Regions from separate parts of the Pantoea sp. y20 genome, predicted to be linked through region 2. Evidence: riboswitches for the same ligand, from Rfam matches in the RefSeq annotation. Region 2 holds a riboswitch; the other holds the start of a gene.
What was found. Region 2 has a riboswitch for thiamine pyrophosphate ahead of thiB (thiamine ABC transporter substrate binding subunit). Riboswitches for the same ligand answer to the same signal wherever they lie in the genome.
Positions count from the first base shown of each region.

Region 1: another riboswitch for thiamine pyrophosphate. It lies ahead of thiC (phosphomethylpyrimidine synthase ThiC); the one in region 2 lies ahead of thiB (thiamine ABC transporter substrate binding subunit).

Region 1 covers NZ_CM142816.1:283,647-288,991, reverse strand. The annotation lists gene nudC (NAD(+) diphosphatase) at 3-776, opposite strand; gene rsd (sigma D regulator) at 865-1,371, shown strand; TPP riboswitch at 1,607-1,707, shown strand; gene thiC (phosphomethylpyrimidine synthase ThiC) at 1,798-3,720, shown strand; gene thiE (thiamine phosphate synthase) at 3,717-4,364, shown strand; gene ACYAC5_RS01295 (aminotransferase-like domain-containing protein) at 4,518-5,345, opposite strand, start outside.
Region 2 covers NZ_CM142816.1:769,199-774,543, forward strand. The annotation lists gene thiP (thiamine/thiamine pyrophosphate ABC transporter permease ThiP) at 1-615, opposite strand, end outside; gene thiB (thiamine ABC transporter substrate binding subunit) at 615-1,601, opposite strand; TPP riboswitch at 1,648-1,743, opposite strand; gene sgrR (HTH-type transcriptional regulator SgrR) at 1,779-3,440, opposite strand; gene ACYAC5_RS03460 (MFS transporter) at 3,695-4,882, shown strand; gene leuD (3-isopropylmalate dehydratase small subunit) at 4,919-5,345, opposite strand, start outside.

The DNA.
Region 1 (5,345 bases), 490 kb from region 2:
TTTCACGCCGCGCTGGCGCGGCACAGGGCAACGGTATCTTCAATCAGGCGACGCGCCACCGTGCCGGGCGGCGGCAACAGCGGCAGATCGTCGTAGCGATACCAGCCGGCATCCAGCAGCTCTTTGCCGTCGTGTTGCAGATCGCCGCCGTCATATTCCGCCATATACGCCATCATCAGAGAGTGCGGGAACGGCCACGGCTGCGAGGTAACGTAACGCACGTTTTTCACCCGCACGTTGCTCTCCTCCATCACTTCCCGCGCCACCGCTTGTTCTAAGGTTTCGCCCACTTCGACAAAGCCCGCCAGCACGGTGTAGATATTGTTACGATGACGCGCATGATTGGCGAGCAGGATCTCATCGCCACGGCGGATAGCCACGATGATGCACGGCGCAATTTGCGGGTAATAACGCTCGCGGCAGTGATTGCACAAGCAGGCAAATTCGCGTTTGCTGATGTGCATCTCATGGCCGCAATAGCCGCACCAGCGATGCGAGCGGTAAAACTCCGCCAGCTGCACGCCACGTCCGGCGATTTGGAACAGGCCGACATCCTCATCAATCAGTTGGCGCACGGAGCCCATGCTGTCCGGACGCGATTCACGTACCAGCCAGACATTCTCGCCCTGCCACTCGCCGATCAAAATCGCGTTGCTGCCGCTGAGGCCAAAATCGCTGGCTAAGCCATGCGGCAATTCGCCCTGCGGCAACCAAAGTTTTTGCTCATGGCTGACAACCCACCATCCAGCGTCTAAGCTTGAGATCTCACGTTGCATCTTAATCGTTGTCCTTAGCGTCAAATCGCACGCTGAAATCCTAATATTAAGTGTGTAATAAACAACTATAACCTACCTGGAGCCCCATATGCTTAACCAGTTAGATAACCTGACAGAGCGTGTAGGCGGCGGAAATGAATTGGTTGATTCATGGCTGCGCGCCCGTCGACAGCTGCTCGTCACTTACTACGAGCTTATTGGCATGAAGCCACAAAAAGATGCGTTATCCACGCTGGATGAACAGGCGCTGGACGCATTTTGTCACAACCTGGTGGATTACCTTTCCACCGGCCATTTCAGCGTGTATGAACACATCATTAGTGAGATGCAGGGTGATAGCCCCTTATTCGTCGCTGCGCAGATTTATCCGGCACTGGAGGCGAATACCGATCGCATCATGCAGCTCTACGATAGCCATCTGCAGCAAGCGATTAACGATGATAATTGCGTGGATTTTCAAACCGCGCTCTCCGAAGTCGGCGAGGTGCTGGAATCGCGCTTCACGCTGGAAGATAAGCTGGTGCAACTCGCCTGGGACAACCAGCTGGCGCTTCCGCCGGTTGCCAACGACAGCGCCATTGCCCGCCCGGCTTAGAACCCCGAAGATGTAAAAAACTTGTTATTCAAGAAAAGCCCTCTTATGCTAAATGGGCTTTTTTATTGTCTTCTTTAACGACAATCAAAAGGCAAATTTTGCGGTTTAAGCGTAGCGTGCGCAGCCAGTTTGCACTCGGACAGCGCGCAGGGACCGGAGCGTACACGTAGTACGTGACGGTCACGAGCACTGCCCAGGTGCAAAATGGCAAGCAAAGTAGCTTAAACCACAAAACACCAACTTGTCGGAGTGCCCTCTAGGGCTGAGACCGTTAATTCGGGATCCGCGGAACCTGATCAGGTTAGTACCTGCGAAGGGAACAAGAGTAGACATTATCAGCACGGTGCATGCTGGCGCCCGGCACCGTACCTGTTACTCCTTCCGAACTCTGGACAAGCAACTTCCAACCGTTACCGGAAACTTGCTATGTCTGCTAAAACTTCTCGTCGTGAACAACGCGCTCAGGCGCAAGAATTTATCGATTCCCTGCAGGGAACCGCTTTCCCCAACTCCAAACGTATCTGGATCACCGGCAGCCGCGCGGATATTCGCGTGCCGATGCGTGAGATACAGCTCAGTCCAACGCACATAGGCGGCAGCAAAGAGAATCCGCACTATGAGCCAAATGAAGCGGTGCCGGTTTACGACACCGCCGGGGCTTATGGCGATCCTCAAGCCACCATTAATGTGCATCAGGGACTCGACAGGCTGCGTGCCAATTGGATCGAAGAACGTGACGACAGCGAAACCATCCACCAGCTGAGTTCCCGTTACACGCAGCAGCGTCTGGCGGATGAAGGCCTGGACCATCTGCGTTTTGAGCAGCTGCCGCAACCGCGCCGTGCCAAAGCGGGTCGCCGGGTTACCCAACTGCACTATGCGCGTCAGGGCATCATCACGCCGGAGATGGAGTTTATCGCGCTGCGTGAAAACATGGGCCGCGAGCGTATTCGCGGTGAAGTGCTGTTACAGCAGCATCCGGGTCACAGCTTTGGTGCCAATCTGCCAGAAAATATCACCGCGGAATTTGTCCGTCAAGAAGTCGCCAATGGGCGCGCCATCATCCCTTCGAACATCAACCATCCCGAATCCGAACCGATGATTATCGGCCGCAACTTCCTGGTGAAAGTGAATGCCAACATTGGCAACTCTGCGGTGAGCTCATCTATTGAAGAGGAAGTGGAGAAGCTGGTGTGGTCAACGCGCTGGGGCGCAGACACTGTGATGGATCTCTCAACCGGCCGCTATATCCATGAAACGCGTGAGTGGATTTTGCGCAATAGTCCGGTGCCGATTGGTACGGTGCCGATTTATCAGGCGCTGGAGAAAGTGAACGGCATTGCAGAAGATCTCAACTGGGAGATTTTCCGCGACACGCTGCTGGAGCAGGCGGAACAAGGCGTTGACTACTTCACTATTCACGCTGGCGTGCTGCTGCGCTATGTGCCGATGACGGCCAAACGCCTGACCGGCATTGTGTCGCGCGGTGGCTCGATTATGGCGAAATGGTGCCTGTCGCATCACACCGAAAATTTCCTCTATCTGCACTTCCGCGAGATTTGTGAAATTTGTGCCGCCTACGATGTGGCGCTGTCACTGGGCGACGGCCTGCGTCCCGGCTCGATTCAGGATGCCAACGATGAGGCGCAATTTGCCGAACTGCATACGCTGGGCGAACTGACCAAAATCGCCTGGGAATACGATGTGCAGGTGATGATTGAAGGTCCGGGCCATGTGCCCATGCAGATGATTCGACGCAATATGACCGAACAGCTTGAGCATTGTCACGAAGCCCCGTTTTACACGCTTGGCCCGCTCACCACCGATATCGCGCCCGGCTATGACCATTTCACTTCCGGCATCGGCGCGGCCATGATTGGCTGGTTCGGCTGCGCCATGCTGTGTTACGTGACGCCGAAAGAGCACCTCGGTTTGCCGAACAAAGAGGATGTGAAGCAAGGGCTGATCACCTACAAGATCGCTGCGCACGCGGCGGATCTGGCGAAAGGTCATCCCGGTGCGCAGATCCGTGACAATGCGATGTCGAAAGCGCGTTTTGAATTCCGCTGGGAAGATCAGTTCAATCTGGCGCTCGATCCGCACACCGCACGCGCCTATCACGATGAAACCCTGCCGCAGGAATCGGGAAAAGTGGCGCACTTCTGCTCGATGTGCGGCCCGAAATTCTGCTCGATGAAAATTACCCAGGAAGTGCGTGAGTTTGCCGCCCGCCAACAGGCTGAAGCCCAGCCGATTGAGATGGGTATGGCGCAAATGTCGAACGCCTTCCGCAATCGTGGCGGCGAGATCTATCACGCTGCCGATACCCTTAAAGAGGAAAATGTATGACCGACGCCTTTCCTGCCACAGCCTCAAAGCTGGGGCTGTATCCGGTTGTTGATAGCGTGGAATGGATCGCGCGCTTGCTGGAAGCCGGTGTGCGCACCATACAGCTGCGCATCAAAGATTGTGAAGATTACGAGGTGGAAGATGCGGTGCGCGAGGCGATTGCACTCGGCAAACAGTATCGCGCTCGCCTGTTTATCAATGATTACTGGCGCTTAGCCATTAAATATCACGCTTATGGCGTGCACCTCGGCCAGGAAGATCTCGATGTAGCCGATCTGGCGGCCATTCGCGAGGCGGGATTGCGCCTGGGTTTATCGACGCATGACGATGCCGAGTTAGATCGGGCTCTGGCGCTGCGCCCTTCTTACATTGCGCTTGGCCACATCTATCCTACGCAAACCAAAGATATGCCTTCTGCGCCGCAAGGCGTGGTGGAATTGAAACGCCACCTGGCGCGTTTGCAGAATGTGCCAACCGTGGCGATTGGCGGTATTTCACTGGCGCGCGTGCCGGAAGTGCTGGCTACCGGCGTGGGCAGCATTGCGGTGGTGAGCGCGATTACCCAGGCCGCCGACTGGCGCGCAGCAACGCAGCAGTTACTGTCACTGGTGGAAAATGGAATCGAACCTGCAGAAGCAGTGTAATGCGCGGCAAGTAAAGATGAAACGCTGGAATCTGCCGCGCAGCAGCGTGATGTAGGGGCTGGCGTCATTTCCTGACAAGACTAAAGTGTGCCTGCCCGCTGTCGCTTGCAGCGGGCCAGGGCTGGTCTCAACCTCTCCCAGCCCTGCCTTTCTTCACGTGATCAGGGAGGAGGTATGCACGGATCCATGACTACAAGCCAGCATGGCACGTTCTACCGCTGCGCCGAGTTGAGCTATCGCCTGCTCTGTGTGCTCATTCATTGGCAAACCATAATTCAGGCGCAAGCAGTTGCGATACTTACCCGAGGCCGAAAACAGCGAGCCGACGGCAACCTGCATGTTCAGCTCACGCAATTCGGTATTGAGCCTGACCGCGTCAAATGCCTCTGGCAATTCAATCCACATCAGGAAACTGCCCTGCGGACGCGACACACAAATCCCACACGGAAAGTAGTGGCGTACCCAGCAGCTAAAGGTTTCATAATTGCGTTGATACACCTGACGCATGCGCCGCAAATGCGGCAGATAATGACCAAGACGAATAAACTCGGCGACCGCATGTTGCGGCTGGGTGGCCGTCGATCCGGTGCTGATATATTTCATATGCAGCACGCGATCGCGATAGCGTCCCGGCGCCACCCAACCGACACGCAGCCCCGGCGCCAGCGTCTTGGAGAAGGAACTGCACAGCAATACCCGTCCATCGTGATCCAATGACTTAAGGGTAACCGGACGCGGATACTCCCACGCCAGCTCGCCGTACACATCGTCTTCAATAATCGCGGCATCGAAACGCTGTGCCAGCGTCACCAGCGCACGTTTGCGAGATTCCGGCATGATAAAGCCCAGCGGATTATTGCAGTTTGGCACCACCACCACCGCTTTAATCGGCCACTGTTCGAACGCAAGTTCCAGCGCTTCCAGGCTGATGCCGGTAACCGAATCGGTAGGAATCTCAATGGCGCGAATGCCGAAGCCGCG
Region 2 (5,345 bases):
CGTGGCGAAGCTGGCGAAACAGAGCATAAAGATCAGCGCCGCCGTCGGCAGAATCTGACGGCGCAGCCACGGCCACTCCAGCAGGCGAAACAGATTCCAGCCGCGCAGGCCAAGCTGGGCGGCGACTTGCCGCTGCTCGCCGGGAATGCTCTCCAATGCCTGTAACAGCAGGCGCGTCGCCAGCGGCAGGTTAAAGAAGACGTGCGCCAGCAGAATGCCCTGCAGGCCATACGGCGAAAAGTGGTAGTCAAAGCCGATGGTCGCGCACAGTTGTGCCAGCCAGCCGCTGCGACCGTACACGCTGAGCAAGCCAAACACCGCCACCAGCACCGGCAGCACCAGCGTCATGGCGCACAGACGTAGCAACAGATTGCGTCCCGGAAAACGGCGGCGGTAGAGCGCGCGCGCCAGCAGGATCGCGGGCAACACCGACAGCAGCGCCGACAGCAGCGCCTGCTCAAACGAGAACAGCAGCACATGATGCAAATAGCTGTCGTCGAGTAGCGCGCGCCAGTCGGTGGCCGGAGCGACCACCACCAATGCACCAAACGCCAGCAGCGCCACCGCGCACAGCAACAGCGCGATGGCGCTACCGGGAATCAACCAGCCGGGCATTAACGGCTAACGGCGCGTTGCCATGCGCTGATCCACGCGGCGCGATGGTCGGCGACTTCGGCTGACGTGAATTGCAACGCCTTCGCGGGCACCTGCAGCGCTTGATAACCGGCTGGCAGATCGCTTTTGATCACCGGATACATCCAGTTGCCGGTGGGAATGGTCTGCTGGAAGGCCGGAGAAACCATAAACTGCATGAACTGCTGCGCCAGCTTGGGCTGTTTACTGCTGGCGAGCTGCGCGGCGACTTCCACCTGTAAATAGTGGCCTTCACTGAATTCGGCTGCGGCGTAGTTCTCTTTCTTCTCTTCGATAATGTGATAAGCCGGAGACGTGGTGTAGCTCAACACCAGATCGCCTTCGCCTTTCAGGAACAGGCCGTAAGCTTCGCTCCAGCCTTTAGTGACGGTAACGGTTTTTTGCGCCAGCTTCTGCCACGCATCAGCTGCGTTATCGCCATACACTTTTTGCATCCACAGCAGCAGGCCAAGACCCGGCGTGCTGGTACGCGGATCTTCATAAATCACGCGCCATTTTTCCGGGCTTTCGACCAGCTCTTTCAGGCTTTTCGGCGGGTTCTTCAGTTTGTTTTTATCGTAGACGAAAGCGAAGTAGCCATAATCGAACGGGATAAAGGTTTGATTGTTCCAGCCATCCGGCAGTTTTAGGCTGCGGGTATCGACGCTGCTGTTGGCAAACAAGCCGGTTTTCTCCGCTGCCTGCACCAGATTGTTATCCAGCCCCAGCACTACATCGGCTTTGCTGTTTTTGCCTTCCATGCGCACGCGATTGAGCAGCGATACACCATCTTCCAGCGCCACATACTTCAATTCGCAGTCGCACTGCGCTTCAAAGGCTTTTTTTACCGCCGGACCGGGGCCCCAATCGGCAGAGAACGAATCGTAGGTGTAGACGGTCAGAACCGGTTTAGCAGCGAAAGCCGGAGCCGTAACCAGCAGCAACATAGGCAGAACTTTGTTTAACACTTTGCGCTCCTTGAGGAGAAGAGATGTTGAGTCGCAAAGGATCTGAGGCGTGAGGCATCTCAAATCCCTACGCCGGTATTAGCCGGATCAGGTTCGACGGGTTTCTCTCAGCCCTGATATCAAGGCACCCCGTTGAGAACGGCTCATTCTAGACATTTATATGACAGCGCGAAAGGATCACAGCTCCGGTGGTGCAAACCAGGCTGATTTGAAGTCAAACCAGCCGAGCGTATTCAGCCGCACGCCGCGCATACTGCGTTGCCCTTCCAGTAGCAGCCAGTGATGGAACAGCGGATGCAGATAGTCGCGGTCGATCAGCTGTTTGCTCCATTCCGCCAGCGGTAACGCTTTCTGCCGCCAGCGCGCGGCATCGGCTTGCCAGTCAATCGGGATGCAGTGATGCATCAACGGCAACTCGAATAGTTGCGCGAACAGCGCGTACTCCAGCGGCAGGGTAAAGTTGACGCTGCCAAGCCAGATATCACTTTCACCTTCGCCCTCGAACCACGCTTCGTAGCTCACGACACGAGTAATTAGCTCAACACCTTGCTGCGCCAGCAGCGGTCGCAGCGCGTTAGCAATACCTTCATGCTCAACGTGATGGCTGTACCAGCTCAGCGTCAGCTGAGTTAAGCCTGCCGGTTTATCGGCGGAGGTGAGATCGCGGCGATGGTGCCAGCGCGGCAGCAAGCCATAAGCCGGGAACCAGTAACGCTGATAGCCGACGCCAGCATGATTCAGTAAGGCGATGGGATTAAACAGATAGCTTACCCAGCGGCGGAAATGCGCATCGCGACCCAACTCGGAGCGCTGATCGTACAGCAGGAAGTAGCAGCCTTCTTCCAGACGACTCTCTTCCGATTTTTCATCGGCGGTTTCGCCCTGCAACTTGACTCCGGCATACACCAGCTCGTCGCTGATCTCCGGCAGCACCCAAATCGACACATCGTCAATCAGCGCGCGATAGCCAAAGTAATCATCAAAGGCGGCGATCTTCAGCTGCGTTTGCTGATTGCGCACCACGCTGTACGGACCGGTGCCAAGCGGCTGGCGGGCAAACTGGCGTAACGTGGGCCATTCGCGCGGCAGGATCATCGCGCTGACGCTGGCCAGCAGCCACGGCAACCAATCGTCCGGCTGGCTCAGATGGATATCCAGCGTCCAGGGCGCGGGCGAATCCAGTTTACTGATGTGAGAAAACAGCGGCTGGCTGCGCACGCGCTCCAGCGAAGCAATCACATCCGCCATTTCCAGTTCACGGCCATGATGAAAACGAATCGCCGGGCGCAGGAAGAAACGCCACTGCAGCGGCGAGGTTTGCTGCCAGTGATGGGCGATATCGGGTTCGATTTCCCCCTTTTCCTCATTTATGCGCATCAGGCCGTTGAAAATTTGTCGTGCCAGATGGGTTTCCGAGCGGCGCAGCGGCGAACCGGGCAGCAAATTGGGCAGCGGGCGATAATAGAGCACGCGCAGGATGTGTTTGCCCTGGCGGAAGCTGCGGCCTAAATGCGCCGCAATCATCTGGCGCACCTGGTTTTTATCGCCCACCAGCTGCACTAACTGTTCGATGCGATCTTGTTCCAGCAGATCCTCGGCGCGCTGCTGCTGGAGCGCCAGGCCGGTGTAGCAAAAACTCAGCATTGAGCGCTTGCCGCGTCCCGCTTCTGCCTGCCAAATCAGCCAGCCTTCGCTTTGCATGGCGTTGAGCAGGTTACGCATATGGCGACGCGAGCAGTGCAGCAGATCGGCCAGCTCGCTGAGCGTGGTTTCCTGATCCTGCCCCTGACAGCTTTGCCATAGGCGGATAAATTGCTGCTGCAGACGTGAAGAGGACATAAAAGGGGAACTCCTTGTCAGAATCGCTCAGTTTTTCCTGCCTCATATTAGAGGCATACTGCCCGGCAATGGAAGAGCGGGAGGCATTCAGTAATGAATGGCGCTCTGCCAGCGGTTCCGCCGACGTGGAACCCCTTTCTGAGTAGGGTGCATTTTCACCGCCAGCAGCGCTTTATCTGCTGGCTTTTTTCGTTTTGCTGTAGAATCTTCTACCCTCATTTCTCTACCTTTTTTATTCGCAAAGGGATTTCTGCATGAAATCGCTGTTAACGCGTCAACGTCGCATCAATCCGGTCTACCTCTCGTTTATGGCGGTGTCGTTTATGACCGGCGTGGCCGGTGCGCTGCAGGCGCCGACGCTGAGCCTGTTTCTGACGCGCGAAGTGCAGGTAAGTCCGTTCTGGGTCGGCTTGTTCTTTACCATCAATGCGATCGCGGGGATTGTGGTCAGCCTACTGATGGCGAAACGCTCCGATAATCAGGGCGATCGCCGCAACCTGATTCTGTTTTGCTGCCTGATGGCCACGCTGAATGCGCTGCTGTTTGCCTTCAATCGCCACTATTTAACGCTGGTGACGCTGGGCGTGTTTTTGTCGGCGCTGGCCAGCGTGTCGATTCCGCAGGTGTTCGCCCTCGCGCGGGAATATGCCGATCAGTCGGCGCGTGAAGTGGTGATGTTCAGCTCGGTGATGCGTGCGCAGCTGTCGTTGGCATGGGTGATCGGGCCACCGCTGTCGTTTGCGCTGGCGCTTAATTACGGTTTTGTGACGCTGTTTTGCGTGGCGGCGGGGATTTTCCTGCTAAGCATGCTGCTGATCTGGCGCACCTTGCCCTCGGTACCGCGCGTGGTGGTCTCGCCTGAAGAGGTGCTGACGCAGCTGAGCCCGTGGAAAGACAGTCAGGTGCGGTTGCTGTTTATCGCCTCCGTCACCATGTGGGCGTGCAACACCATGTATATCATTGATATGCCGCTGTATATCAGTACCACGCTTGGCCTGCCGGAGAAGCTGGCGGGATTGCTGATGGGCACCGCCGCCGGGCTGGAGATTCCGATCATGCTGCTGGCTGGCCATTACGCGCGGCGCACCGGCAAACGCAACCTGATGCTGCTGGCGCTGGTGGCGGCAATGGTGTTTTATCTCGGATTGGTGATGTTCCAGTCGCGGACAGCGTTGATGGTACTACAACTGTTTAATGCCGCGTTTGTTGGCATCATCGCCGGGATTGGCATGTTGTGGTTCCAGGATTTAATGCCGGGCCGCGCAGGTGCGGCGACGACGCTGTTCACCACCTCAATTTCCACCGGCATGATTATCGCTGGCATCATTCAGGGCACCATGAGTGAACGCTTTGGTCATGAGTCGGTTTACTGGCTGGCGTTGGGGCTGGCGGTGCTGGCGTTGGGATTGGCGTCGCGCGTGCGGGATGTGGTTGATAGCTAGCAAAGAGAAGGGCGACAGGATGTCGCCCTTGTTGCCTCAGCGTAAGAACGCGGGCTGATTGGTCTCGTAGCTGGAGATAGACGCTTCGTGTTGCAGCGTCAGGCCAATGCTGTCGAGGCCGTTGATCATGCAGTGACGGCGGAAGCTGTCGATTTCGAAGCTATAAGTCTTATCGCCTGCGGTTACAGTTTGCGCTTCCAGATCCACGGTGAAGGTGATGCCCGGCTGCGCGGCAACCAGTTTGAACATCTCATCCACTTCTTCATCGCTCAGCTTCACCGGCAGCAGCTGGTTGTTAAAGCTGTTGCCGTAGAAAATGTCGGCGAAGCTTGGCGCAATCACCACATGGAAGCCGAAGTCGGTCAGCGCCCACGGCGCGTGCTCACGCGATGAACCACAGCCAAAGTTCTCACGCGCCAGCAAAATGCTGGTGCCTTTGAACTCCGGTTTGTTCAGGACAAAG